Regions from separate parts of the Dongia sp. genome, predicted to be linked through region 1. Evidence: riboswitches for the same ligand, from Rfam matches in the RefSeq annotation. Region 1 holds a riboswitch; the other holds the start of a gene.
The links. Region 1 has a riboswitch for cobalamin ahead of cobU (bifunctional adenosylcobinamide kinase/adenosylcobinamide-phosphate guanylyltransferase). Riboswitches for the same ligand answer to the same signal wherever they lie in the genome.

Region 1 (14,329 bases):
CCTGGGTGTTCCAGGTGAAGCCCTCGCCCAGCGCCTTGATCTCGCAGAGATCCGGGAAGCGCTCGAGCACGGTGCGCTCGCCGGTCTCCCACTTGCCCTTGATGAACTGCACCACGCCGACCTTCATGCCATGGCCGATGCAGCGCATCACCATGCCGAAGGCCGCGGTCGACTTGCCCTTGCCCTTGCCGGTATGGACGATGATCAGGCCCTTCTCGCGGGTCTTCTCGGCCATCATCTTCTGCCGGGCTTCCTGGCGGCGGGCGGATTTCTCGTTGGCGCGGCGGTTGGCGTCGTCGCCTTCCTCGATACTCATGCGGCTTCTCCTCTTGACCAGGCGGCCAGGCGCTGATGCGCGGAATTGTGCCGCGACTTCCACAGGCCGCGCGTCTGCGCCTCTTGCAGGCGATCGGCGATTTCCTTCAACGCCGCCGGATTGTGCGCGGCGATGAAATCCCGCACCGCATCGTCCAGCAGATAGGCCTCGAACACGGCGTCGAAATGATGGTCGGCGACGCAGTCGGCGGTGGCGGCGAAGGCGAACAGGTAATCGACCGTCGCCGCCATCTCGAAGGCGCCCTTGTAGCCATGGCGCATCACGCCGGCGATCCATTTCGGGTTGACCACGCGGGCGCGCACCACGCGGGCGATCTCCTGGTCCAGGCTGCGGATCTGCGGCGTCTCGGGGCGCGAATGATCGTTGTGCCAGACCACCGCCTTGCGGCCGGTCAGGTGCTGCACCGTCGCCGCCAGCCCGCCCTCGAACTGGTAATAGTCGTCGCTGTCGAGGAGATCGTGCTCGCGGTTGTCCTGGTTGTGCAGGACCGCGTCGACCTGGGCGAGCCGGGTCTCGAACATGCGACCTTCGGCGGCGCCGGAGACTCCGGCGCCATAGGCATAGCCGCCCCAGGCGAGGTAGGCGCGGGCGAGATCGCCGCCGTCGTTCCAGCCCTTCTCGTCGATCAGCGCCTGCAGGCCGGCGCCGTAAGCGCCTGGCTTGGAGCCGAAGATGCGATAGCCGGCGCGCTGTTCCGCCTCGGCTTCGCTGGCGCCCTTGGCGACGAGTGCGGCGCGTTCGGCGCGGTTGCGGGCCGCGAGGGGGTTCTGCGAGTCCGGCTCGTCCAAAGCCGCGACCGCGCGCGCCGCGCTGTCGAAGAGATCGATCTGCGCCGGGAAGGCATCGCGGAAGAAGCCCGAGACCCGCAAGGTCACATCGACCCGCGGCCGGTCGAGCACGGAAAGCGGCATGATCTCGAAGCCGGAAACTCGGCCCGAAGCGCCCGCATCCCAGCGCGGCTGCACGCCCATCAGCGCGAGTGCTTGTGCAATGTCGTCGCCGCCGGTCCGCATGTTCGCCGTGCCCCAGGCCGAAAGCACCAGCGACTTCGGCCAGGCACCATGTTCCTGGCGATGGCGGTCGAGCAGCAAGGCCGCCGACTTCCAGCCCAAGGCCCAGGCGGTCGGCGTCGGCACTGCGCGGGTATCGACCGAGAAGAAGTTGCGCCCGGTGGGCAGCATGTCGAGCCGGCCGCGGGTCGGCGCGCCGGAAGGCCCCGGCTTCACGAAGCGGCCGTCGAGCCCGGTCAGCACCGCCGAGAGTTCGGCATCGCCGCAAGCCGCGACAGAAGGGCGAAGCTCGGCGTTGATGAAGTCGAGCACGGCGCGACTGCGGGTCCAGTTCGCTTCCGGACGCAGAGTTCCGGCGGTGAGTTTCGAGGCCAGCAGCTCTAGCCGCTCGACCGCATCGCCGATCGTGCGCCAGGGCGTGTCCGACGCCGCGGCCACGATGGCGGGGCGCGGGCCGGTCCAGCGATCGCCCAGCTTCGCATCGAGCGGGTCGAAGTCGAGGCCGAGATCGGCGGCCAGTGCCCGCAGCAGCGAGGCGTCGCCGTTGACGCCGGTCCTGCGCGGCAGCCGGGTGAGCGCCACCAGCAGGTCGGCGAGCTGCGTATCCTTCGGCGACTCACCGAAGATGTGCAGCCCGTCGCGGATCTGCAGCTCTTTCAATTCGCAGAGATGGTTGTCGAGCTTGATCAGCGCCGCCTCGGTATCGTCCTCGCGGGCGATGCCGCAATCCGCGGCGAGGCCGCTCGCCTGCGCGAGATCGACGATCGTGCCCTTCAGCACCGCGCAGCGCCGAGGATCGACCTGGCTCGCTTCGTAATATTCGTCGACCAGGGTCTCGAGTTCGCTCAGCGGGCCGTAGCTCTCCGCGCGGGTCAGCGGCGGCGTCAGGTGGTCGATGATGACGGCGCTGCTGCGGCGCTTGGCTTGGGTGCCCTCGCCGGGATCATTCACGATGAAGGGATAGATCAGCGGCACCGGACCCATCACCGCTTCCGGATAGCAGGCGGCGGAAAGCGCCAGCGATTTGCCCGGCAGCCATTCCAGATTGCCGTGCTTGCCCATGTTGACGATGGCATCGACCTCCGCCACGTCCCGCAAATAGGCGTAGAAGGCGAAATAGGCATGCGGCGGCACGAGATCGGGATCGTGATAGCTGGAGACCGGATCGATCCCATAGCCGCGGGCCGGCTGGATCCCGATCAAGGTCGCGCCGAAGCCCTGTAGCGGCAGCGCGAAATGGCCATCGACGCAATGCGGATCGCTCTCCGGTTGGCCCCAGCGCGCGATCACCGCATGGCGGATCACCGCGGGCAGGGTCGCGAAGAATTCCCGGTAGTCGGCGACCGAGAGCCGGGCCGATGCCGCCTGCCGGTCGAGCAGGCGGTTGATCAGGGCGTCGCCGTCGGCCGGGATATCGGCAATCGCATAGCCGGCGCTGCGCATCGCGCGCAGCAGGTTGACGGTGCCGGCCGGCGTGTCGAGGCCGACGCCGTTGCCGATCCGGCCGTCGCGGTTCGGGTAATTGGCCAGCACCACGGCGATGGTGCGCTCGCCCGCCGCTTTCTTGCGCAAGCGGATCCAGCGTTCGGCGAGATCGACGACGAAAGCGATGCGATCCGGAACCGGCTCCGGCGCCACGATGTTGCACTGGGTCGCGGCGTCGTAGCGCGCCGCCGCCTTGAACGAGATCGCGCGCGTCAGGATGCGGCCGTCGAGCTCCGGCAAGGCCGCCTGCATGGCGAGGTCGCGCGGCGAGAGACCGCGGGTGTTCTGCTCCCAATCCGCGGCGCTGCCGCTGGAGAGCACGACCTGCAGCACCGGGCAGTCGGCGACGTCGAAAGGCGTCGCAAAATCCCCGCCCGGCTGCGAGACCGCGAAGCCGGTCGCGTTCAGCACCAGGTCGGGCTTGGCTTCCGCGAACAGCGCGGCGAGGAGATCCGCCGCGACGGCGTCCTTCAGGCTGTTGACGAAGACCGGCAGGACGTTGATGTCACGCCGGTCCAGTTCCGCGATCAGCGCGTCGATCGGCTTCAAGGTGCCGGCCTGCATCAGCGCGCGGTAGAAGACGATCGCCGCAGCCGGCCGGCCGGTGCGCCAATGCCACCTGAGATCGGCGAGATTGGTGACGGTTTCACCCCGCCAATAGAGCCCGGCCTTCAGCAGCGGCCGCGGCTCCAGCCATTCGGCATCGCCGCCGATCAGGCTCGCGGCATGCAGCAAGGCCTGCTGCGCGTTCTCGATTCCGCCCTCGGTGCAATAGCGCCAGAGCCGATGCGCGTTTTCGGGCGGCAGCGTGGTGAAATCGGCAAGCTCGGGATCCGGCTGGTCGTCGCCCGGCAGTACCGCCAGCGGAATATTGTTGGCGCGGCAGGTCGCGGAGATCTCCTCCAGCCCATAGGGCCAGTAGCGCCGCCCGCCGATCAGCCGCACAACGACGAGCTTCGCCTGCGCGATGATGTCCTCGACATAGGCGTCGACCGAGAGGTGGTGCTGGAGCATGAGCAGATTGGCGAGCCGGAGACTCGGCTTCGGCTCCGGCAGCGCGGCATGGGCCGCGGCGAGACAGGCGAGCTCGGTATCCGCGGCGGACAGGATGACGATCTCGCCCGGCGTCTGGCCGAGGTCGATCGCATTTGTTCCGTCGCTGATTTCACCGGGCTTCGCGGCGAGAAGATGCATTACGCACCCCCACCTCGGCCCTCCCCCGATTCGGGGGAGGGAGAAGAAAGGACTCGCTCTAGTCCGCTCCCCCGAATGGGGGGAGGGCTAGGGTGGGGGTGCGAAAGGCCGGCGCAGTGCAAAGTTTCAGCCCTTGACCGCCGCTTCGATCGCCGCGCGGTCGAGGCCTTTGAGGCCGATGACCACGAGCCGGCCCTTGCGTGCCTCGTCGGAACCCCAGGCGCGGTCGTAGTAATGCTGGATGCGGCCGCCGACGCCCTGCAGCACCAGGCGCATGTCGCGGCCGGCCACGTCGAGGAAACCTTTGACGCGCAGAATGTCATGGGTCGCGATCGCCGGCTTCAGGCGCGCCAGCAATTCCTCCGGGGCTTTGAGCACCGGCATGTCGATCTGGAAGCTCTCGAACTCGTCATGATCATGGTCCTCGCCTTCGAGCTCGTGATGCGAGAAGCGGGTGTCGAGGTCGTCTTCCGCCGCGGCACCGAGACCCAGCAGCACCTCGGGATCGATCGCGCCGAAGCTGGAGAGGACCAGCTTGGCCTTGCGCTTCATCTCGCGGTCGATCACGTCCTTGGCGGCGGTGCGGTCGTCCGGCGACATCTGGTCGTTCTTGTTGAGGATGATGAGATCGGCGCTGTTGATCTGGTCCTCGAACAGTTCCGCCAGCGGGCTCTCATGATCGAAGGACTCGTCGGCCGCGCGCTGTGCCGCGACCGCTTCCGGATTGTCGGCAAAGCGGCCGGCCGCCGCGGCCGGGCCGTCCACCACCGCGATCACGCCGTCGACCGTCACCCGCGTCCGGACTTCCGGCCAGTTGAAGGCGCGGATCAGCGGCTTCGGCAAAGCGAGGCCGGAGGTCTCGATCACGATATGCTCCGGCGGCTGCGGCCGGTCGAGCAAGGCGGTGATGGTCGGCAGGAAGTCGTCGGCGACGGTGCAGCAGATGCAGCCGTTGGCCAGCTCGACGATATTCTCTTCCGGGCAATCCTCGATGCCGCAGCCTTTCACAATCTCGCCATCGACCCCGAGCTCGCCGAACTCGTTGATGATCAGCGCGATGCGGCGCCCGCGCGCGTTGCGCAGCAGATTCTGGATGAGACTCGTCTTTCCGGCGCCGAGGAAGCCGGTCACGATGGTTGCGGGGATCTTCGTCGTCATAGAACTTCTCTTCTCACTTCAATTTCATCGGAAGTCCGGCGGTCACGAACACCACGTGATCCGCCTTCTCCGCCAGGCGTTGATGCAGGATGCCGGCGAGGTCGCGGAACCGCCGGGCCAGCGCATTGTCCGGGACGATCCCCTGGCCGACCTCGTTCGAGACGAAAACCACCGGCCCGCCGAACTGCCCGAGCGCGGCGACCAGGCCGGCGATCTCGGCCTCGACGTCCCGCGCCTGCCCCAGGAGATTGCCGAGCCAGAGCGTCAGGCAATCCACCAGGACCGCCGCTCCCTGTTCCGTTTCGGCCTTCAAGGCGCCGGCGAGATCGAGGGGTTCCTCGACGGTCCTCCAATCCGAATCGCGGCGCTCGCGATGAGTCTTCACCCGCGCCGCCATCTCGTCGTCAAGCACCTCGGCGGTGGCGAGATAGGTGCGGCGGCCGGGATGGCGATCGACCAGGGCTTCGGCATAGCGGCTTTTCCCTGAGCGCGCGCCGCCCAGGACCAGGCTTACCGGCGGCAAGGGCGTGATCACGCCGGACATGCCCAGGGACAGCTTGGGTGCAGGGGCAGAAGATGGAGACTTCGACAAGGTGTTGCGCTCCTCCCGCCGAGGCGCCGACCGTTATAAAGAGCGTTCGCCGAGGTCTCCTGGCTCGACCGCCGGATCCCGCGCCTTCCCGGCCCAGTATACGGCCAGTGGTTTCCATCGGGTCCGTTGCCCGGACGCACTACGCCCGGGCCTGGTCCTACAGTTGCGGGGGCAGCGCCGGCATCGGACCGGCTTCCCTCCCTGCGAACGGCCGGAAACTAGCAGGAAGCCCGGGGCGGTGCAGCAAAATCCGCCGAGAAGGTTAACGGGCTCAAACCGTCTCCCAGACCCGCTCCGGCGGCCGGGCGACGACCGCGCCCTTGGGCCCGACCACGATCGGGCGCTCGATCAGGACCGGGGTTTTGGCCATGGCCTTGATCAGGGCTTCGTCGCTGGTCTTGTCGGTCAGCTTCAACGCCTCGAAGGCCTCGCCTTTCTTGCGCAGGATGTCGCGCGGCCCGACTTTCAGCTTCTTCAGCAGGGATTTGATTCCCGCCTCGTCCAGGGGGGTCTTCAGGTATTCGACCACCTTGGGTTCGTGGCCCTTTTCCTTCAGCCAGCCCAGCACCTTCTTGGAAGTGCTGCAATTCGGGTTATGGTAGATGGTGACGGCCATGGACCTTCCTCGCGCCCTTATTAAGTAGAGATCATGAAGCTGCTTTATTTCGCCTGGCTCCGCCAGAAGATCGGCAAGGCCGAAGAAACCCTCGACGTTCCCGCCCACGTGAAAGAGGTCGGGCAGCTGCTCGACTGGCTGGAAAGCCTCGGCCCCAATTACGCGACCGCGCTCAAGGAGCGCAAGGCGGTGAAGGTCGCGGTCAACCAGGACTATGTCGGCCTGACGCATCCGGTGAAGGCCGGCGACGAGGTCGCGCTGTTCCCGCCGGTGACCGGCGGCTGAAGTCGTGACCGTCCGGGTCCAGACGCAGGATTTCGACATCGGCGCCGAGCTCGAGAAGCTCGCCGCCGGGAATCACCAGGTCGGCGGCGTCGCGAGCTTCATCGGCCTGGTGCGAGACATCGCGCCCGAAGGCTCGGGTGCCGCGTCCTCGATGACCTTGGAGCATTACCCCGGCATGACCGAGAAGCGTCTCGCCGAGATCGAGGCCGAGGCGCAGCGTCGCTGGCCCTTGTCAGCAACGCTGATCATCCACCGCTACGGCCGGCTGGAGCCGGGCGACCGGATCGTGCTGGTCGCGACCGCCTCCAGCCACCGCGAAGCGGCGCTGGAATCCTGCGCCTTCCTGATCGACTGGCTGAAGACCGAGGCGCCGTTCTGGAAGCTGGAAGACGGCCCCGAAGGCGCCCGCTGGGTCGAGGCCAAGACCAGCGACGACGCCCGCAAGGCGGCCTGGCTAAGGAAGTAGCCGGCTCCCAGCTTGAAATCTTCCTGACAAACCGCCAATTCTCCATTTCCTGAAACGGCCGACCGGGGCGACCGCTTCCCATGTCCGACTACATGCTCCTTTTGACGGATCCTGCCGTCATCCTCAGTTTCGTCACGCTGGCGGCGCTTGAGATCGTCCTCGGCATCGACAATCTGCTGTTCGTGCAGATCGTCGCCGGCCGCGTTTCGCCGGATAAGCAGCGGCTCGCCCGGCGCCTCGGGCTGGCCTTGGCCCTGCTGACGCGGCTCGCGCTTCTGGCCTCGATTTCCTGGGTGGCCGGACTGAAGGAGCCGATATTGACCGTCGACTGGTTCGGGCCGGAGCACGCCTACGACCTCTCCTGGCGCGACATCATCCTGCTGGGCGGCGGACTGTTCCTACTGGCCAAGTCGACCACCGAGATCCATCACAACATCGATGTCGCGCACGAGGAAGAAGGGACGAAGAAGACCTATCTGACCCTCGCTTCCGCCGTGGTGCAGATCGCGATTCTCGACATCGTCTTCTCGCTGGACAGCGTCATCACCGCGGTCGGCATGTCGGATCATCTGGAGGTGATGGTTGCCGCGGTCGTGACGGCGATGATCGTGATGATCGCGGCGGCGAATGCGGTCGGCGATTTCGTGGACAAGCATCCTTCGGTGAAGATGCTCTGCCTCGCCTTCCTGCTGCTGATCGGCGTGGCGCTGCTGGGCGAAGGCCTGCACTTCCAAATCCCGAAGGGCTACCTCTACTTCGCCATCGCCTTCTCGGCGGGCGTCGAGGGCCTCAACCTCTGGGCCCGCGCGCGCAAAGAGGCGGCAAAGAAGAAGGCCGCGGCATAGCCCGAGTCCGCTGCATAAGCGGATATTCGCACCCCCACCCTAACCCTCCCCCGATTCGGGGGAGGGGATTGCAGCGAGACTGTGATCTTCTCCCTCCCCCGAATCGGGGGAGGGCCGGGGTGGGGGTACGCGACTTCGCCCGCGTTGCTACGCCGCCGCGCTGTTCTCGTGCGCGCGGACTTCCTTCAGGTAGTCCTCGCGCAGCTGCCGCGTCACCGGGCCGACCTTGAACTTGTAGTCGCCGACCTGGCCCACGGGTGTCACTTCCGCCGCGGTGCCGACCAGGAAGACCTCGTCGGTCTTCGCGAGCTCGTCCGGCATGATCGCGCGCTCGACCACTTTGAGCTGGCGGCGGCGGGCGAGATCCATGACGGTCTGCCGGGTGATGCCGTTCAGGAAGCAGTCCGGCGTCGGCGTGTGAACTTCGCCGTTCTGCACCAGGAAGACGTTGGCGCCGGTGGCTTCGGCAAGCTGGCCGCGATAGTCGATCATCATCGCGTCCTGATAGCCTTCCGCTTCGGCCTCATGCTTCGAGATCGTGCAGATCATGTACAAGCCCGCAGCTTTCGAGGCGGTCGGCGCGGTGTTCGGCGCCGGGCGCTGATACTTCGCCCACTTCACGCGGATGCCCTTCTCCAGCAGCTCCGGCGAGAAATAGGCCGGCCATTGCCACATCGCAATCGCGCAATGAATCGTGTTCTGCTGCGCGGCGACGCCCATCATCTCGCTGCCGCGCCAGGCCAGCGGCCGGACGTAGCAATCGACCAGGCCGGCGCGACGGATCAGTTCTTCCTTCGCCGCGACCAGCTCCTGCACCGCATAGGGAATCTTGAAGCCCAGGATCTCGGCCGACTTGTGCAGGCGCTCCGAATGCTCGCGTGACTTGAAGACCTTGCCGCCATAGGCGCGTTCGCCTTCGAACACGCAGGAGGCATAGTGCAATCCGTGGGTCAGGACATGGACCTTCGCCTCGCGCCAGGGCACGAACTTGCCGTCGTACCAGATCTCGCCGTCGCGATCGTCATAGGGGACCAGGCTCATGGTAAGGTTTCCTCCGGTCAGGCTTCTCAGGTTATAAAAGCATCGTATCTGGGCTGAATTTAGAAGCTTCGGAAAAATAAGTCAACAGTGCTGACATAAAATGGCTGAAGTGAAATCGCCGCTCAATCTGCTGTTCCTCCGGGACGACGACCTGCGCCAGGGGATCGAGCTTTTGTTCTTCGCCTACCGGGACTTCACGGCGAAAGCGGACGAGACCCTGCTGCAATACGGCTTCGGCCGGGCGCATCACCGCGTGATCTATTTCGTCGGGCGCAACCCAGGCATGACGGTTTCGGAACTGCTCGACATCCTGAAGATCACCAAGCAGAGCCTCTCCCGCGTGTTGAGCCAGTTGGTGCGCCAGGGTTTCATCACCCAGCGCCCCGGCTCGACCGATCGGCGGCAGCGACTCTTGAGCCTGACCGACCGCGGCGCCGAGCTCGAAAGGAAGTTGACCGAGGAGCAGCGGGCGCTGGTCGCCAGGGCCTATCGCAGCGCCGGCGCCGAAGCGGTCGAAGGCTTCCGCAAGGTGCTGCTCGGCCTGATCAACGAATCCGATCGCGAACGGTTCAATCCGCAAACCCGGCGGTAGGATAGCGGGCATGAGCGACCAGCCCCATATCCTCGTCGTCGATGACGACCGCCGGATTCGCGATCTCACCGCGCGATTCCTCTCCGAGCAGGGCTTCAACGTGGTGACGGCGAACGACGCCGCCGATGCCCGCGACAAGATGAAGAGCCTCGCCTTCGACCTGCTGGTGCTGGACATCATGATGCCGGGCGAGAACGGGCTCGAGCTCACGGTCAGCCTGCGGGCCGAAAGCGACGTGCCGATCCTGCTGCTGACCGCCCGCAGTGAGACCGAGGACCGCATTGCCGGCTTCGAGACCGGCGCCGACGACTATCTCACCAAGCCCTTCGAGCCGAAGGAGCTGGTGTTGCGGATCCAGTCGATCCTGAAGCGCGCCCGCACCGCGCCGCGCGCGGCGCCGCAGCGGCGGGTGATCAAATTCGGCGAGTTCCTGTTCGAGCTCGACCGCCGGCGCCTGTTCCGCGGCGAGGAACCGGTCTATCTGACGGAAGCGGAGACCGAGCTGCTGGCCGAGCTTTGCAACCGCGCCGGCGAGGTGGTCAGCCGCGACGAGCTTACCTCCTCCTCCGCTTCCGAGACTGAAGAAGCGGCCGCGCCGGAAGCCGCGGGCAGCCGCCAGGTCGATGTCCAGGTGACGCGTCTCAGGCGCAAGATCGAGGCCGATCCGCGCTTCCCGCGCTACCTGCAGACGGTGCGCGGCCGCGGCTATCTGCTGCAGCCCGACTGATGTTGGCCCAGGCGCGCGAGTTCTTGGCGGCGGTGGAGCGGCTGATGCCGCGGACCCTGCTCGGCCGCTCGATCATCATCATCGTGACCCCGGTGATCCTGCTGCAGGCGATATCGGCCTGGGTCTTCTACACCAGCCATTGGGACACGGTGACAAGGCGGCTCGCTCAGAGCGTGGCCGGCGACATCGCCTATGTGATCCGCCAGCTGCCACATCCGATCGATCCAAGGCAGGCGCAGCAGGTCTTCGCCATCGCCAAGGACATGATGGACGTGAAGCTGGTGTTCAAGCCGGGCAAGATCCTGCCCAACGACCCCACCATCACGCGGCAGAACCTGGTCGATCGCTCGCTCTCCAAGGCGCTGGAGGATGCGCTGAAGCGGCCGTTCCTGATCGACAGCCGCTCGCAGCGCAATTACATCGAGATTCACGTGCAGCTGGCCGAAGGCGTGATGCAAGCGCAGGTGCGCCGCCGCCGCCTGTTCAGCTCGACCACCTATCTCTTCTTCCTCTGGATGGTCGGGACGTCGCTGGCGCTGCTCGCCTTCGCCACCATCTTCATGCGCAACCAGGTGCGGCCGATCAAGCGGCTGGCCCAGGTCGCCGACGATTTCGGCCGCGGCCGCGAGATCCGCGACTTCCACCCCAGCGGCGCCAACGAGGTCGAGCTCGCCGGCCATGCCTTCAACCTGATGCGCGACCGCATCCGCCGTCAGATCTCGCAGCGCACCGAGATGCTGGCCGGCGTCAGCCACGATCTGCGCACGCCGTTGACCCGGATGAAGCTGCAGCTGGCCCTGATGGGCGGCAATCCCGAAGTCGCAGACCTCAAGAAGGACGTCGACGAGATGGAGCGCATGATCGGCGGCTATCTCGCCTTCGCCCGGGGCGAAGGCACCGAACGCGCGGTCGACGCCGATCTGGTCGAGCTGGTGACCGACGCGGTCAACGATGCCCGGCGCGAGGGCGCCGCCATCACGCTCGCGACACCGACCCAGAAGATCATGCTGCCGCTGCGCCGCGACGCGCTGCGGCGCGCGCTGGCCAATGTGATCGGCAATGCCCGCCGCTATGCCGACCGGATCGAGGTCTCGATGCGCAGCCGCGGCCACGGCGTAGATGTCATCGTCGATGACAACGGCCCGGGCATTCCCAAGGCCCAGCGCGAAGACGTGTTCCGCCCGTTCTTCCGCCTGGACTCCTCGCGCAACCCGGAGACCGGCGGGACCGGCCTGGGGCTCGCCATAGCCCGCGACATCGTGCGCACCCATGGCGGCGAGATCACCTTGCACGATTCACCGCTCGGCGGGTTGCGCGCGATCCTCCGGCTGCCGAGCTAAGCACGGCCTTCAGAACAATACGTTGGTGGCGACGTCTTCGCCGACCTTGAGCGTGTCCGTGGTGTGGATCTCCGCGATCTTGGTGTCGAGGAAATTGTTGCCGTCGGTGTCGATCCAGACATCGACCACCGCGCCGTTATCGACCAGGCCGACGCGCGCCTCGCGATCCTCGACATCGACCCCGAGCTTGTCGAAATAGAGGTTGAGGTCAAGATAGTCCTGGCCGCCGGTCTTGTCGCCGTCGAAGCCCAGGATGATGTCGAAGCCGTCCAGCTTGCTGGCATAGGAGACCACGTCGTTGCCGGCGCTGACATCGATCGTGTCGTTGCCGCCTTCGCCTCTCATCCAGTCATCGCCGTCGCCGCCGATCAGCGTGTCCGCGCCGTCGCCGCCGAACAGCCAGTCGCTGCCGCCCGCGCCGTCGATCTTGTTGGCGGCCTTGTTACCGATGATCATGTTATGCGCATCGTTGCCGGTGCCGCTGATGCCGGCATTCCCACGCAAGGTCAGGTTCTCGACATAGTCCGGCAGCGTGTAGGCGAAGGCCTCGCTCAGGACCGTGTCAAAGGTGCCGCCGGTGCTGGTCTCGACCACGACATCCTTGGAATTATTGACCATGTAGGTGTCGTTGCCGTCACCGCCGATCATCGTGTCGTAGCCGGTGCCGCCGTCGAGCGTGTTGTCCTTGGTGTTGCCGATCAGGGTGTTCGCCAGCGCGTTGCCGGTGCCAACCAGCGCGCCGCCGGTGAGCGTCAGGTTCTCGACATAGGCCGACAGGGCAAAGTCCTTGGTGCTGATCACCGTATCGGCCCCGCCGCCATCCTTCACCGACTCTGTCTCGGTGACCACATCGCCGGGATTGTCGACGTAGTAGGTGTCGTCTCCGAGGCCGCCCCACAGGGTATCGGCGCCGATGCCGCCGTCGATGACGTCTTTGCCGCCGGCACCGAAGATGTCGTCGTTGCCGGCCTTGCCCAAGATCGTGTTGTTGCCTTCATTTCCCCACAGCGCGTTCCAGCTGGCGTCGCCCGCGATCGAGAGATCGGCCGCACCGAGCAGCATCACGTCCTCGATGCCGTCGAAGGCCTTGAGGTCGAGGTTGACATCGACGGTCGCCAGGACGGCGTCACCCGCGTCGCCACCGGTCTCCACAATCACGTCGGTCAGGCTGTCGATCACGTAGACGTCGTCGCCCTTGCCGCCGGTCATCGTGTCGCTGCCGGCCCCGCCATCCAGATAGTCGTCGCCGTTGTTGCCGTTGAGCTTGTCGTTCCCGGCATAGCCCATCAGGGTGTCGTCCTGGTTGGAGCCGGTGATCGTGTCGTCGCCGTTGAAGACGGCGGCGAGGAACCCTTGCGAATCGCCCGCCAGGCGATAGGCGTTGAAGCTCGCCGCCGACAGCGAGAGGTTGGCGATCTGGAAATCGAAAGCCCCGGTGACGATGCTGGTGATGGAGGTGATCGTGCCGCCGGTGAGCGCGCCGTTGCTGTAGGTGAGGCCGACGCCCTGGACCTCGACATAGGTGCTGGGATCGAGGTTGCTGGGGCCGGTCCGCCAGTTCGTCGCATTGGCGACGAACAGGAAGTTGCCGATCAGGTCGTCGATGTCGAAGTTGTTGAAATCGACGCCGTTGTTGGGGCTGGTCGTGAAATTCGCCATGGCGGACCTCCTTTAGGAGAGTGCCGGCGTTCCACGCGCGTCAGAGCTGGTGCGGTCGAGTGAGACCGCCGCGCGCCACGCCGTCCTGAGGTCGGTCGGGAGCGCGGTCTGTCAGGTTCGTTGCTGTTCGACGGAATCGACGCAGAGAGACCCGCCTGTGCCGGTGGTCACAGTTCCGGCGAGCGGCGAAACGGCGGGAATGCCGCCTTCACTGCACGTCGATATGCGGCTAGAGCAGGAAGCCTTGCTGCAAGGCCTTGGTGAGGTCGTCGCCAAAGGCGCTGGTCTTGCGGATCAGGCAGACGCTCGGCGGCAGCACCTTCAATTGCGGATCATCGGCGTTGAGGCTGGTGATGACCGCCACCGGGATGTTGCGGGTCGCCGGGATCGCCGCGAGCGCCAGGGCGAGGTCGATGCCGGAGAGCTGCGGCATCACCGCGGAGAGGATCATCATGTCCGGCTTGGCGCGGGTGGCATAGGCCAGGGCCTTCAAGGTGTCGGGAATGGCGGTGGCGCGGTAGCCGCAGGCGCGCAGTTCGCGCTCGACGAAGGTCTGCTGCGTGCCCGGGGCCATCACCAGCACCACCTCGATGTCACGCACTTCCGGCGCCTCGTCGATCTCGACGCCGCGGCGGACCGGGAGGCCGCGCACCATCTGGCGGATGTCGCCCTCCTCGCCCTGCTTGCCGCTGAGGAGGTCCTGGATCACGTCGAGGTAATGCCCGAGATCGTCGATCGCCCGGTCGTCGAGTGTGACGATGGCGGTGAGGTAGTTCTGGGCCTGGTCGGCCACGGTCTCCAGCATGGAGAGGCCGAAATTCCGGGCCTGGCCGGCGAGGTCGAAGACGAAGCGGCGGAGATCCGGCAGGCAGTCGCCCTTGGGCAGGCGCTGGATCAGGTCGGCGGTGCGTTCCTGGGTCTCGCCGACGAACTCGGCCAGCAGCCCCGCCACCATATCCGCCGTGGCGCCCGCATAGGCGCC
Region 2 (14,329 bases), on a different contig from region 1:
CGCGCGCTTCGGTATCATCGACAAGAACCGGCCGGCGGATGCCTGGCTGCAGGAAGTGGTGCGCTGGACCTGGCGGGTGAAGCTGAAGCTGCAGATCGACATCGAGCTGATGACCCGGCTGCGCCAGGCGGCGGAGACCGAGGCGGTGCGGGTCTTCGCCTCGAACCTCAAGGACATTCTCATGGCGGCGCCGGCCGGCGGGCGCGCCACGATCGGGCTCGATCCGGGCCTGCGCACCGGCGTCAAGGTGGCGGTGCTGGCGGCGACCGGCAAGGTGCTGGAGACCGCGACCATCTATCCGCATGAGCCGGCGCGGAAATGGGACGAGTCGATCGCGATCCTGGCCGCCCTCGCCGCGCGGCACCAGACCGAGTTGATCGCCATCGGCAACGGCACCGCCTCGCGCGAGACCGACAAGCTGGCGACCGAGCTGATCAAGCTGCATCCCCAGTTGAAGCTGACCAAGATCGTGGTCTCCGAAGCCGGCGCCTCGGTCTATTCGGCTTCGGAATATGCCTCGAAGGAGCTGCCGGCGCTGGACGTGACCCTGCGCGGCGCGGTCTCGATCGCGCGGCGGCTGCAGGATCCGCTGGCCGAGCTGGTGAAGATCGACCCGAAATCGATCGGCGTCGGCCAGTACCAGCATGACCTCAACCAGACCCAGCTTTCCAGGTCGCTGGATGCCGTGGTCGAGGATTGCGTGAACGCGGTCGGCGTCGATGTGAACCTCGCCTCGGCCAAGCTGCTGGAGCGGGTCTCTGGCCTCAACGAGGGCTTGGCGCAGAACATCGTCGCCCATCGCGACCAGAACGGCCCCTTCGCCTCGCGCCAGGACCTGCTGAATGTGACGCGGCTGGGGCCGAAGGCCTTCGAGCAATGTGCCGGCTTCCTCCGCGTGCGCGACGGCGCCGATCCGCTGGATTCATCGGGCGTGCATCCCGAGGCCTATCCGCTGGTGCGGCGCATCCTGAAACACCTGAAGGCCGATATCCGGGCTGTGATCGGCGATGGGAGCGCACTCAAGAGCATACAGCCGGAGCAGTTCGCCGACGAGAGCTTCGGCGTGCCGACCGTGACCGACATCCTGAAGGAGCTGGAAAAACCCGGCCGCGACCCGCGGCCCGAGTTCAAGACCGCCAGCTTCAAGGACGGCGTCGAGGAGATGAAGGACCTCACGCCCGGCATGCTGCTGGAGGGCGTCGTCACCAACGTCGCCAATTTCGGCGCCTTCGTCGATATCGGCGTCCATCAGGACGGTCTGGTCCACGTCTCCGCCCTGGCCGACCGCTTCGTGAAAGATCCGCGCGAGGTGGTGAAGCCCGGCGACATCGTGAAGGTCAAGGTGCTGGAGGTCGATCAGAAGCGCAAGCGCATCTCCCTCACCATGCGCCTCAGCGACGAGGCGGTGAAGCGCCCGGCGTCGCAGGGCGATCGCCCGCTGACCCAGCGCGACCGCCAGCACATGACGGAGAAGCCGAAAGCCGCACCCGCCAAGGCCTCGGACAACGCGCTGGCGGCGGCCTTCAGCAAGGCCGGGTTCATCGTGCGGAAGTAGCCGCGTCTAAGCTATCGTCAGCGCGGTGCCGACGATGGCGAGCGCCGCGCCGGCCCAGGCCAGGGGACGCGGCATCCGGCCGCTTCTGAGCCAGACCATCGGCAGGATGACGACCGGCGTCATCGACGAGAGCGTCGAGACGATCCCGACATCGCCGGTCTCCAGGGCCGCCATCAGCAGTGACATGCCAAGCGCCGGGCCGAAGAAGGCGGCTGCGATCGCCACCAGCAGGTCCACCTTTCGGGCCGGCGCCGTCCGGCGGCGCACCGCCGGCAGGATCAGCAGCGCCCAGATGCAGAGCACTGCCAGTCCGCTGCGAACCGCCATCGCGGTGAAGGGCTCGACGCCGGAAGCCATGGCCGGCCGGGCCAGCAAGGTGCCGATCGCCTGGCCGAGCGCCGTCACCGCGCCCAGCGCAATGCCGGCGAGCGTCGCGCGCTTTTCGTCGGGCGCGGGAGTCTCGATCGGCTGCTCGTCCGAGAGAGGGATCATCGGCGCCGGCCGGCGCCGGCGCACGCCGATCGCCACCAGCACGCCCAAGAGGATCAGCGCGACACCGAGCCCCTGGCGCAGATTGATCGTCTCGCCGAGCGCGAGATAGCCCAGCGCCAGCGCGAAGGGCGAGGTGAGCGTGAACAGCAAGGCGGTGACGCGCGGCCCCGCGGCATAGATCGCGGCGAAATAGGTGGTGCTGGCCAAAGCGATGCCGACGGCGCCCGAAGCGGCCAGCGCCCAGATCTGCCAGCTTCCCAATGTGGCCCAACCGCCGACGATGGTGGCGGCGAGCGCCGTGATCAGCAACCCGGCGGTGAGCTGCCAGCGCGCCAGCCGCATCAGCGGCACACGGCCGTTCAGCTCGTTGATGAACATCGAGCTCAGCGCGATGCAGGTGGCGGAGCCGAGGGCCAGCGCTTCGGAGATGAACATTCGAAGTCAGGCGCCTGCCTTATGATCCGGCGGCGCAGCTCTCCGGGCCGGACACCGCCACCCGATAGATGATGTCGAGATCGTTGGCCCAGGCCGACATCATGCAGTCGGTGTTCGGCTTCCTGAACTGGTAGAAGAGGGTGCCGTTGAGCAAGCGCGTCTTGCTGACCGGCAAGCCCCATTCCTCACGGGTCTGGAATACCGGGGAACCCTGGTATTTGTGGCTCTGCATGGCGCCGTACTGGGTCGACGGCGTGCAGGCCGTCGTGGCGAGCGCCAGAACACCGATTGCCATCCACCGCCGCTGCAGCACGCATCGCACTCCGTTTCAGCCAGGAGCGCATTCTACACCCAGGGACGAGATTCGGCGTCAAGCTCCGCGCCGGAACCCGACACACCCTTGAATGAGGGCGGGTCGATTTTCCGCCCGCCCGGCAGGATGGGGCGGCCGCGCCGGGCCGCGCCGCCTCCGCTCAGGCCATGGCCGCCTGCTTCAGCCGCTTGGGCAGCAGGAAGTCGATCGCCGCGAAGGCGACGATCGCCAGGCCCGTCAGCGGAAGCACGATCGCCACCGCGAGCCCGATGGGCAGAATGCCCCGCGGGATCCGGTAGTCGCCGGGATAGCGCGGCGCACCGAGCGCGCCGGCCCGAGGGACGGCGCCACGGCGGGCGGCGTCCCGAACGATTCGGGATTCATGATTCAATTTCTCTAAAAGGTACGAAGCGAAAGCGGCGATCGGATCAGGCCGCTTGCGGTGGACCTTGGGAGAAGAGGTTGGAAGGATAGAGCGAGAGGGGCGCCGGAATCGCCGCGGCGCGCCGGACCGGCACAGCCTGATCCTTGGCGCGCGGCAGGAACGCGATCGCGCCGTCGGCCGGCATGGCGAGCGGCACCTGGAAAGCCATCGCGCAGCTCGGGCCGCAGAGCTGGCACTTCTGCGGATGGTCGGACGGCGCCGCCGGCGCCTGGTCGCCTTGCGACCTGCCCGGCCCACAGAGATGGGCGTCGAGCTCGGCCTGCAGCGGATCGGCCGCGACCGCGAAGGCGGGGATGAGCGCGCCCAGCAGCAGTGCATAGGCCGCGAGCAGGCCGATGCCGAAACGATGCCGCCGCACCCGTCCGATCATGGGCGGCAAGCCTCGTATTCCGGCGGGTTGCGCGGATAGAAGGTGGCGCAGAGCGCATAGGCCTCCGGCAGGTCGACATCCGTCGGGGTCGCGCGCTGCAGGGCGAGGTGTCCCGGCAGGAGGTGGGTGTGCGGCCCGTCCGGCGACTTGCCGCCGGGTGGCGGGATCGGCGTCGCGACCTCGATGCGGCCGAGCGGGCTTTCGACCACGCGGGTCGGGTTCGACTCCAGCAGCAGCTTGCCGCAGCGTTGCAGCACTGCATCGAGCGGCAGACCGACGGCGGCGTTCAGCGCGGCATCGAGCGCCGGCGACGCGCTGCGCAGCAGGAAGCGCATATGGTCGCGGCCGAGGCCGAGATCGAAGAGATTCTCGCCGCGATGCGCGGGCTGGATTGCCGCCGTATCCGGGCCGCAGGCGGTCAGCAGCAAGCTCGGCGCCGACAGGATGCGCGGGCGCGGGATGACGATGAAGATCGCCCGCACCCCGCCCGCGGCATCGGGATCGCGCCATTGCAACGCGCGGAGATCGGGGCGCGGCGTGAAGCGCAGCGCCCCGCGCGCGGTGACGGCGCGCAGCTCGGGCTCGACCGAAACCTCGGCCGGCTCGCCGGCGCCGAACGTGAACTCTGCGGAGGCGCCATGGCAGCCGGCCACCCAGGTGCCGCTGCGCCGGAGCAGCGTGTCGGCGATGAGGCCGGCGACTTCGTCCGGCAACCAGGGCAAGCGCGTGACGGCGATGCCGAGTTGATCGATGCGCGGCGGCAGCGCCGCCCAGATCGCGCGCTTGCGGTCATCGCCCGCCTTCGACCATTCGGAGATCTCGGCCGACGAACGCGCACAGCCGAGGCAATAGCCGCTGACGTCGTCAACTTTGCAGATGCCGGTGCAGGGCGAGCCGATCGGGCGAACCTCGATGTTCATGGTGCGGCAGACTAGCGCCTGATCCGCCTGCGATCGAGTCGCATCTTGACCGGCAAGCTGCGTCTCTCTACCAAGAACGCCGATGGTTCCTCGCCGCAGCAATGGGGCGGGGATAATAGGGAACACGGTGCGATGCCGTGGCTGCCCCCGCAACTGTAAGCGGTTCGTCGAACATCCATGCGGCCCAGCGTTCAAGACCTGGGCCGCGGCCACTGAGAAAGCCTCTCGGGAAGGTGGATGCCGACAACAACCGCGAGCCAGGAGACCTGCCATCACCCATGCAACTCTTCTTGCCGGCGGGGCGTCCGGAGAAAGAAAACATGTTCCGGCCATCTTCCCTCGAGCGTTCCGTCGACCGCCTGGCGGCGCTCTTCACCCTGTCCACCAAGAGCAACGGCGAGCTGCGCCTCGAGGTCTTGCGCTGGGTGCTCGACCTGCCGCCGGAGATCGACCCGGCGCTGGCCGCGCAGGCCCTGATCGGCCGGCAAGCGCGCGGCCAAAGCGCGCCGCTCTGCGATTTCGCCCAAGCGATCCTCGCGGAGCTGGGGCGTTCGGACCGCGCCCGGCTCGCCGCGATCCCGCAGGCCCGGCGCCGCCATGCGGCGCTAACGTGACCGAATGAGTCGCTGTCGCGCCAAGTTCCGGCCCTCGCGCCGGATTGACGCTTTGCCGGCCGAATCCTTATAATTCCCGGCGATGGTGCCCCGACGGATGAAGTCCAGGGGCTTAAAAGGGAACACGGTGCGGACGACCCAAAAGGGGCCAATGCCGTGGCTGCCCCCGCAACTGTCAGCGGCGAGCCGAGCGTCACTTATGACCACTGGAGGAAACTTCGGGAAGGTCGGCGCAAGGCGGAGACCCGCGAGTCAGGAAACCTGCCATCGGGAGTGAGACCTGCAACCGCGCGACGGGGATGTCGCGCCAGATAGGAGACTTTCGATGACTTCCGCCACCACCCAGACCCGCATCAACACCGCCACGATCAGCACCACCCGGTCGAAGACCCTGATCGCCGCCAGCATGGCCGCCTTCCTCGGCGCCTTCATGATCTGGGGCGTCGGCATCTCGCATATCGCGGCGGCCCATAACGCGGCCCACGACACCCGCCACTCCAACGGCTTCCCCTGCCACTAAGGGGCTAGTCACATGCAGATGTTTCGGCGGCTGTTCATCGCAGCCGCGAGCGCCGGGCTATTATCCGGGCTCTTCGTCACGCTGGTGCACAACGTGACGACAGTCCCCATCATTCTTCAGGCCGAGGTGTTCGAGAGGGCCGCCGAGGAACAATCCGCCGCTGCCGATGCCGCAGCGACGGAGGAAGGGCACGACCATGACGCCGCGGGTCAATCGGCCGAGGGTCATGCGCATGACGGCGAAGCCTGGGAGCCGCAGGACGGGTTCGAGCGCACTGCCTTCACCGCCCTGGCCGATCTGCTGACCGGCATCGGCTTCGCCCTGCTGTTGCTCGCCGTCTATGCGGTCTCCGGACGGGCGATCGATTGGCGCCAGGGCGTCTATTGGGGTCTCGGCGGCTTCGTGGTCTTCATCCTGGCCCCCAGCATCGGCCTGCCCCCGGAGTTGCCCGGCAGCGCCGTCGCGGATCTCACCGCCCGGCAGATCTGGTGGGTCGCGACCGTGGCGCTGACCGCCGGCGGGCTCGGCCTGCTGTTCTATGTCCGGGAACCTAAGCCGCTCTGGGTCGTGGTCGCGTTGGCCATGATCGTGGTGCCCCATGCGATCGGCGCACCGCAGCCGGCGGAATACGCCGCCGCGGCGCCGGAAGCCCTGCAGCACCGCTTCGTCGCGGCCACGATGATCGCGCAACTGCTGTTCTGGGCCGCGCTCGGGCTGCTCAGCGGATATTGCTACAAGCGGTTCGTCGCGCCGGCCGTTTGATCGATTGTAGGCCCCGGCACGTCGTGTCGGGGCTTACGCCTTCCCGAAACCGCAATGCCGCATCACGAAATCGGCGATCGCGCCGATATCGTTGAGGTCGATGACCGGCAGCTTCGTCTCCGGCTTCGGCCCGTCGACCAGCACGGCGACGATGTTCGGGTCCTCGACGGCCAGCAGCGGCTTGCCGTTGGCCTCACGGTAGATCTCCAGCTTGTCGTGACCTTCGCGCTTGAAGCCTTCGACCAGCAGCAGATCGACGTCGCTCATATGCCGCATCAGCTCCTGAGACGTCGGCTCCGGGCTGCCGCGATGCTCATGCATCAACGCCCAGCGGTTGCCGGAAGCGACCAGCACCTCGGTGGCGCCGGCCTCGCGGTGGACATAGGAGTCCTTGCCGGGCGTATCGACGTCGAAGGCGTGGTGCGCGTGCTTCATGGTGGAGACCGTGATGCCGCGGCGAATGAGCTCGGGGATCAGCTTGGCGAGCAGGGTGGTCTTGCCGGCCCCGCTCCAGCCGGCCAGGCCCAAGACCTTCACTTCTTCGCGTCCGCGCGGTCGTCTTCGGCCATATGCTTGATGCCGACCCGGAAATAGTCGTAGCCGGTGACCAGGGTCAGCGCCGCGGCCAGCCACATCAAGCCTTCGCCGACCAGCTGGACCGGCCAGCCCGGCATGACGTCGCCGACGATCAGGAAGCCGACCGCCACCATCTGCATCGTGGTCTTCCACTTGGCCAGCATCGAGACCGGCAGGCGGACCTTCAGCTCGGCCAGGTATTCGCGCAGGCCGGAGACCAGGATCTCGCGGCAGAGGATGATCAGCGCCGGCAGGACCACCCAGCCGGAGATCTGGCCATGGGCGGTCATCGACATCAGGATCGCCGCCACCACCAGCTTGTCGGCGATCGGGTCGAGGAAGCGGCCCAAGGCCGAGACCTGGTCCATCCGCCGGGCGATATAGCCGTCGAAGAAATCGGTGATGCAGGCGACCGCATAGAGGATGAAGGCGATCCAGCGCAGCCACGGCTGGTCGAAGAACAGCAGGGCCGCGATCAGCGGGATCGCGGCAATCCGCGACAGGGTGAGGATATTGGCGATGTTGGTCATGACGTTTGGCGCACGTCTTCTTCGCTGTTCCGGGGAAAAAATAGCAGGTCGAATCCGGCCTGTCATAGTCACGAATCGGGGCTGAAATGCGGCGAATCAGCCTCCCTCACTCAGCCACCGTGGAAGTGATCGTAGATCTTCTTCGCCACCGCCTCGGAAACCCCCGGCACCGCCGAGAGATCCGACAGCCCGGCCTGGGACACCGCCCGGGCCGAGCCGAAATGCAGCAGCAGCGCCTTCTTCCGCTTGGCGCCGATCCCCGGCACGTCGTCCAGGATTGAATGCCGGATCTCCTTGGAGCGCTTGGCCCGGTGCGCGCCGATCACGAAACGGTGCGCCTCGTCGCGCAGCCGCTGCAGGAAGTAGAGCACCGGGCTCTTGGGGTCGAGGCTGAACGGCTCGCGGCCCGGCATGAAGAAGCGCTCGCGTCCGGCATTGCGGTCCGGCCCCTTGGCGATCGAGGCCACGCAGACATCGGCGATGCCGAGATCGGCCATGACCTGCATCACGGTGTTGAGCTGGCCCTGGCCGCCGTCGATCAGCACCAGGTCCGGCCAGAGGCCCTTGTCGCGATCCGGATCCTCCTTCAGCGCGCGGTTGAAGCGGCGGGTCAGCACCTGCCGCATCATCGCGTAGTCATCGCCGGCGGTAACCGGGGGCCGAGCCGGATCGATGGTCGCAATCGCCTGCTCCAGCGAGGCATTGGGCTCGACCTCGAAGCGCGGCATCGGCGCTTCCGCAAGCCCTTCGGGACTCTGGGGGCCATCGGGCATCTCCGGCGTCTCCTCCTCCGCTTCCTCCTCCTTCCGCGTCACGTCGCGGATCGAGTATTTGCGGTACTGGTTCTTCATGAAGCCTTCCGGCCCGGCCACGATCATCGCGCCATAGGGATTGGTGCCGGAGATATGGCTGTTGTCGTAGACCTCGATCCGCTTCGGCGGCTGCTCCATCTTGAACAACTCGGCCAGCGCCGCCAGCAGCCGGGTCTGCGAGGCCGACTCCGCCATCCGCCGGGTCAGCGCGTCCTTCGCGTTCAGCAGCGCGTGATCCAAGGCCTTGCGCTTGTCGCCGCGCTGCGGCGCCAGGATCTCGACCTTGCGATTGGCGCGCAGAGACAGCGCCTCGGTCAGCAGCGCGGCTTCCGCCGGCATCTCGTTGACCAGGATCAGCTTCGGCGGCGTCTTGTTCTCATAGAACTGGCCCATGAAGGCCGCCAGGATGTCCTTCACCTCGGCCTGACGGTCATGGGCCGGGAAATAGGCGCGGCTGCCGTAGTTGCTGTTGTTGCGGAAGAAGAACACCTGCACGCAGCTATGGCCGGACTCTTCCTGGTGCGCGGCGATGATGTCGGCTTCTTCCACATTCTCCAGGTTGATGTCCTGGCGGCTCTGGATCGCGGCCAGGGCCTGGATGCGGTCGCGGAGCCGCGCCGCCTTCTCGAACTCCAGCGCATCGGAGGCCTGCTGCATCTCGGCGGACATCCGCAGCTTCACCGCATCGCTCTTGCCGGTGAGGAATGAATGCGCCTCCTGCACCAGCCCATGGTAATCGGCCTCGGTGATGCGTCCGACGCAAGGGGCCGAGCAGCGCTTGATTTGGAACTGCAGGCAGGGCCGGGTGCGCGCGGCGAAGATCGAATCCGAGCAGGGCCGCAGCAGGAAGGCGCGCTGCAACGCGACGATGGTGCGATTGACCGCGCCGGCGGAAGCGAAGGGCCCGAAATATTCGCCCGGCCGGTTGCGTGCGCCACGATGCTTCGCAAGTTGTGGCGCCGGATGATCGCCGGTGATCAAGATATAGGGGAAGCTCTTGTCGTCGCGCAGCAGCACGTTGTAGCGCGGCATGTAGCGCTTGATCAGATTCGCTTCCAGCAGCAGCGCTTCCACCTCGGTGTGGGTGGTGACGAATTCCATCGACGCCGTTTCGGAGATCATCCGCTGGATGCGATTGCCCTGACGGTAGGGCTGCGTGTAGGCGGTGACGCGTTTCTTCAGGTCGCGCGCCTTGCCGACATAGAGAACGTCGCCTTTCGCATTCATCATGCGATAGACGCCGGGGCTGTTCGGCAGGGTTTTGACCTTCTCGCGGATCACGCCGGCGCCCTGCGCCAGCCGGCCGCGCTCGGCGCGCGGCGCTTCCGTTGAATCTTCAGGCGTTTCCGTGTCGGTCCAATCGTCGCTCATGCTGTTCGGGATATAAGCTGTTCCAGAGCATTATTCTGGCGGCAGCAAAGCCGCGCGTCGTTTTCCGGACTTTTACGCCGCGACTCTGGTCTTAACCAGGACGGATATCCCCTGTTTCTGTGGATAAGTCTGTCGGTAATCTCCGGCCGGTTTGACGGCGATCAGAGCTTCCGGCAGCCTCCCGGAAATGCATAGAAAACGGGCAGAAATGCCAAGATATTGATCTATATGATCTTATTCAGCCCGCCCTGAAATATCGTGGTCATAAAGCGGACTCCACTCTTGACTCCCGGGGGCGTTTGAGACTCCCGCCGCCATGTGAACAACTTGGCTCAGGATTCTCCGATTAGGGGCCTGATACGATTAATTTTTCGCTGTCACGGCACTGTCGCGGTTTGGGCTCTTGCGCGTCGCAAAAACGGGGACCGCAGCGCATCAAGGCCGTGTCACCGGGAGTTGCGGACCCTTTCGATCTCCACGCCGACGCTGTCGGCCTCGGGGAAGACGTCGAGCTTCTCGATCCGCACTTTTGCAGATTGCACACGCCGGTCGACGAGGCAGGCTTGCGCGATCCTGTCGGCCAAGGTTTCAACCAGGTTGATATGGCCCTCGTCGACGATGGCGCGCACCTGCTCGACGAGATCGGCGTAGTTCACGACGTTGTTGAGCTCGTCCTTGATCGCCGGGTGTTCGGTGGCAACCAGCTCGAGATTGATGCGCACGCGCTGGGTGCCCAGCTTCTCGTGCTGATAAACGCCGATCCGTGCCGGCAACACCAGGTCGCGGACCAGGACCTTCATCATGCGGGATGCCGCAGTTGAGGGATGCGCGGCGATTTTTTCAGCCTGACTCATGCGGTTAGAACCCTCCACAGCTGAAGATGTTGCCGCACTCTGGGGCCGGCTCGACAATCGAGCATATGAAGAAGCCGCGCTCTGGGGCTTCTATGCAGGGGCTGCCCGCCCCCTGCACACCATCATTATAGTGTTTTGCCGCGCCCGAGTCCCGCCCACTGTCGGCCGCGGTTATCCTCAAAGCGACCGGCTTCTTTCTCACACCGGCGCAGCGATCATTACTCGCGCGGCATGAAGCCTTTCGTGGATTGCTGCCAGGCCAGGTGCTCGCCGCCGTCCAGCGCGATCATCTGCCCGGTCATGGCCGGCGCGGAGAGGATGAACCGCACACCGGCTGCGATTTCTTCCGGAGTCGCACCATGGCCGAGCGGAACGGCCGCGGTCTGCGCATTGAACTGATCAGCGGTCTGCCGCTCGCTGGCCATAGTCGGGCCTGGTCCGATCCCGTTGACGCGGATGCGCGGCGCCAGGGCCAGCGCCAGAGTCCGGGTCAATGTCCAGAGTCCCATCTTGGCGACCGTGTAGGACAGGAAATAAGGCGTCAGTTTGAAGACCCGCTGGTCCAGCATGTTGACGATGTTGCCTTCGGCGCCTTCGGGAAGCTGCTTCGCGAAGGCCTGGCTGAGCACCAGCGGCGCGCGCAGGCCGGTCTCGATATGACGGTCCCAGCTGTCCCGCGTCACCGTATCGATCTTGTCCATCTCGAAGACGGACGCGTTGTTCACCAGGCAGGTCAGCGGCCCGAGCTTCTCGCGTGCGCGCGGAATCAGCGTCTCGACCTCGGATTCCTTGCCGAGATCGGCCTGCAGGACCACCGTGCGGCAACCGAGCGCACGAATATCTTTCGCGGTCGCCTCGGCCTCGGCGAGCGAGTGGTGGCAATGCACGGCGACATCCCAGCCGTCGGCGGCGAGGCCGAGGGCAATGGCGCGACCGAGACGCTTCGCCGCCCCGGTGACCAGGGCTGTCTTGATGGGGGCTGATTCCGGCATGGCCGGAGCATGGCGGGCGAAGCCGGCAGAGGCAAGCGGCAAGGCGTGTTGAAATCGCTGGCCTTTCGGAGGAAGCCCGGCGAACCTGCTTGACGCAAGTCAAAGCCTCCGACAGCGGATTCGGATCACATCGACCGCACAACCGAGCGAGTTCAGCATGCGTCTGGTCCCCTTCGTCATCCTGGCGGTGATTGCCGCCGTGGCCGCCGCCTTCTTCATCCGCTGGCAGGCCGACCAGGCCGACGCGATTCCCGCGGGCCTGGCCCGCGCCAACGGCCGGATCGAGGCGGAGCGCGTCGCCGTCGCCACAAAATTCGCCGGCCGCGTCGCCGAGATCCTGGTCAAGGAAGGCGACTTCGTCGAGCGCGGCGCGGTGATCGCGCGCATGGACACCGCCGAACTGGTGGCGGAGATCGCCGCCGCCAAGGCCAAGGTCCAGCAGGCGGTGCAAGGCATCGGCCAGGCCAAGGCCCAGCTGCTGATGCGCCAGGCGGAATTGAAGCTCGCCAATGTCGAGCTGCAGCGCGCCCAGACCCTGAGCAAGCGCGACTACGTCTCGGCTTCGACGGTCGATCAGCGCCAGGCACAGCGCGACGTCGCCGCCGCGACCGTGACCGCGGCCCAGGCCGCGATCGGCGATGCCGAGGCGGCCCGGGATGCCGCCGAAGCCTCGGTCGCGCAGCTGCAAGCGGTGCTCAACGACATGACCTTGCTGGCGCCGGTCTCGGGCCGCATCGAATACAAGCTGGTGCAGGCGGGCGAAGTGCTCTCGGCCGGCGCCTCGGTGGTGTCGCTGCTCGACCTCACCGACGTCTACATGACGATCTTTCTGCCGACACTCGATGCCGGGCGTGTCGGGCTCGGCAGCGAAGGGCGGATCGTGCTCGATGCGGCGCCGGACTACGTCGTGCCGGCCGGCGTCTCCTTCGTCGCCGCCGAGGCGCAGTTCACGCCGAAATTCGTCGAGACCGAGAACGAGCGCGACAAGCTGATGTATCGGATCAAGCTTCGGATCGACCCCAAGCTGCTGGAGACCTACCGCGACTATGTGAAGGCGGGTCTCACCGGCGACGCCTATGTGAAGGTGCAGGCCGATGCGGCCTGGCCGGACACCCTCGCGCCGAAGCTGCCGCCGGCACCCGGCAATGCCGCTCAATAACGCCGAGCCCGGCCCGGCGGCGCTGCGGATCGACGGTCTCTCGCATCGCTACGGCAAGACCGTCGCCCTCGATGCGATCGCGCTCGAGATTCCGCAAGGCGCGTCGGTCGCGCTGGTCGGACCCGACGGCGTCGGCAAGTCGACCCTGCTCGGCGTGATCGCCGGGGCTAAGCGAATCCAGGCCGGCCGGGTCGAGGTGCTCGGCGGTGACATGCGCGACCGCCGGCATCGTCGCAAAGTCGGTCCGCGCATCGCCTACATGCCCCAGGGCCTCGGCCGCAATCTCTACCCGACGCTGTCGGTGGTCGAGAACATCGACTTCTTCGCGCATCTGTTCGGGATGGATCCCGCGGCATTGGCCGAGCGCCGCGCCCGACTGCTGGCGGCGACCGGCCTGGCGCCGTTTCCCGACCGCCCGGCCGGCAAGCTCTCGGGCGGGATGAAGCAGAAGCTCGGCCTCTGCTGCGCCCTGGTGCACGATCCCGATCTGCTGATCCTGGACGAGCCGACCACCGGCATCGATCCGCTGTCGCGGCGCCAGTTCTGGGAACTGATCGCCACCATCCGGGCCGATCGCCCCTCCATGACCATGCTGGTCGCCACCGCCTACATGGAGGAAGCCGAGGGCTTCGACCAGCTGCTGGCGATCGACCAGGGCCGGCTGCTGGCCGCCGGCCCGACGCAGGCGGTGATCGCGGCGGCCGGCGCCGTGCATCTCGATGCCGCCTATGTCGCGCTGCGCCATCGCGGCGCCGCCGCGCCGCCGCCGCCGCTGGAGATCCCGCCCCGCGTGGCGCATGACGGCGCCCCGGCCATCGTCGCGGAGGGACTGACCCGCCGCTTCGGCGACTTCGTCGCGGTGGATCATGCGAGTTTCAGGATCGAGCGCGGCGAGATCTTCGGCTTCCTCGGCTCCAACGGGTCCGGCAAGACCACCACGATGAAGATGCTGACCGGCCTGCTCGCCGCCAACGAAGGCAAGGCCGAGCTGCTCGGCCATCCGGTCCAGGCGCAGGATATCGCGACCCGGCTCAAGATCGGCTACATGTCGCAAGGCTTCTCGCTCTATGAGGAGCTCACCGTGCGCGCCAACCTCGCGCTGCATGCCCGGCTCTATCGCATCGCCGCCGGCGAGATAAAGCCGCGCATCGAGGCCGCGCTGCAGCGCTTCAAGCTCGAAGACGTAGCGGATTCGCTGCCCGGCAAGCTGCCGCTCGGCCTCCGGCAGCGGCTGCAGCTTGCGGCGGCCTGCCTGCACCGGCCGGAGATCCTGATCCTCGACGAGCCGACCTCGGGCGTCGACCCCGAGGCGCGCGACGACTTCTGGCGCCTGATCCTGGAACTCTCGCGCAACGAGGCGGTCACCATCTTCATCTCCACCCATTTCATGAACGAGGCCGAACGCTGCGACCGCATCTCGCTGATGCATCGCGGCCGCACGCTTTCGGTAGGAACGCCGGCGGAGATCATCGCCGCGGAGAGCGCCGCCAGCCTGGAACAGGCCTTCATCCAGCAGATCGCCCGCGCCGATCCGGAGGCCGCCGTCGCGACGACACCACCGGCGGTCAAGCACAAGCCGGCACGTCTCCCGCTGCCGGCTTTCCTGCAG

Region 2: another riboswitch for cobalamin. It lies ahead of ACH2CY_RS05855 (hypothetical protein); the one in region 1 lies ahead of cobU (bifunctional adenosylcobinamide kinase/adenosylcobinamide-phosphate guanylyltransferase).

Annotation. Positions count from the first base shown of each region.
Region 1 is NZ_JAYRKD010000016.1:88,694-103,022, forward strand. It holds gene cobO (cob(I)yrinic acid a,c-diamide adenosyltransferase) at 1-316, opposite strand, end outside; gene cobN (cobaltochelatase subunit CobN) at 313-4,026, opposite strand; gene cobW (cobalamin biosynthesis protein CobW) at 4,153-5,184, opposite strand; gene cobU (bifunctional adenosylcobinamide kinase/adenosylcobinamide-phosphate guanylyltransferase) at 5,198-5,728, opposite strand; cobalamin riboswitch at 5,809-6,004, opposite strand; gene arsC (arsenate reductase (glutaredoxin)) at 6,048-6,392, opposite strand; gene moaD (molybdopterin converting factor subunit 1) at 6,426-6,677, shown strand; gene ACH2CY_RS16785 (molybdenum cofactor biosynthesis protein MoaE) at 6,682-7,143, shown strand; gene ACH2CY_RS16790 (TerC family protein) at 7,224-7,988, shown strand; gene ACH2CY_RS16795 (branched-chain amino acid aminotransferase) at 8,136-9,029, opposite strand; gene ACH2CY_RS16800 (MarR family winged helix-turn-helix transcriptional regulator) at 9,130-9,621, shown strand; gene ACH2CY_RS16805 (response regulator) at 9,632-10,348, shown strand; gene ACH2CY_RS16810 (ATP-binding protein) at 10,348-11,688, shown strand; gene ACH2CY_RS16815 (calcium-binding protein) at 11,698-13,347, opposite strand; gene ACH2CY_RS16820 (hypothetical protein) at 13,577-14,329, opposite strand, start outside.
Region 2 is NZ_JAYRKD010000004.1:189,857-204,185, reverse strand. It holds gene ACH2CY_RS05880 (Tex family protein) at 1-1,555, shown strand, start outside; gene ACH2CY_RS05875 (DMT family transporter) at 1,562-2,482, opposite strand; gene ACH2CY_RS05870 (hypothetical protein) at 2,502-2,777, opposite strand; gene ACH2CY_RS05865 (hypothetical protein) at 3,224-3,610, opposite strand; gene ACH2CY_RS05860 (DUF1289 domain-containing protein) at 3,607-4,530, opposite strand; cobalamin riboswitch at 4,597-4,819, shown strand; gene ACH2CY_RS05855 (hypothetical protein) at 4,851-5,144, shown strand; cobalamin riboswitch at 5,211-5,428, shown strand; gene ACH2CY_RS05850 (CbtB-domain containing protein) at 5,470-5,664, shown strand; gene ACH2CY_RS05845 (CbtA family protein) at 5,677-6,426, shown strand; gene mobB (molybdopterin-guanine dinucleotide biosynthesis protein B) at 6,460-6,963, opposite strand; gene pgsA (CDP-diacylglycerol--glycerol-3-phosphate 3-phosphatidyltransferase) at 6,960-7,532, opposite strand; gene uvrC (excinuclease ABC subunit UvrC) at 7,643-9,715, opposite strand; gene folB (dihydroneopterin aldolase) at 10,162-10,518, opposite strand; gene ACH2CY_RS05820 (SDR family oxidoreductase) at 10,788-11,561, opposite strand; gene ACH2CY_RS05815 (HlyD family secretion protein) at 11,719-12,720, shown strand; gene rbbA (ribosome-associated ATPase/putative transporter RbbA) at 12,707-14,329, shown strand, end outside.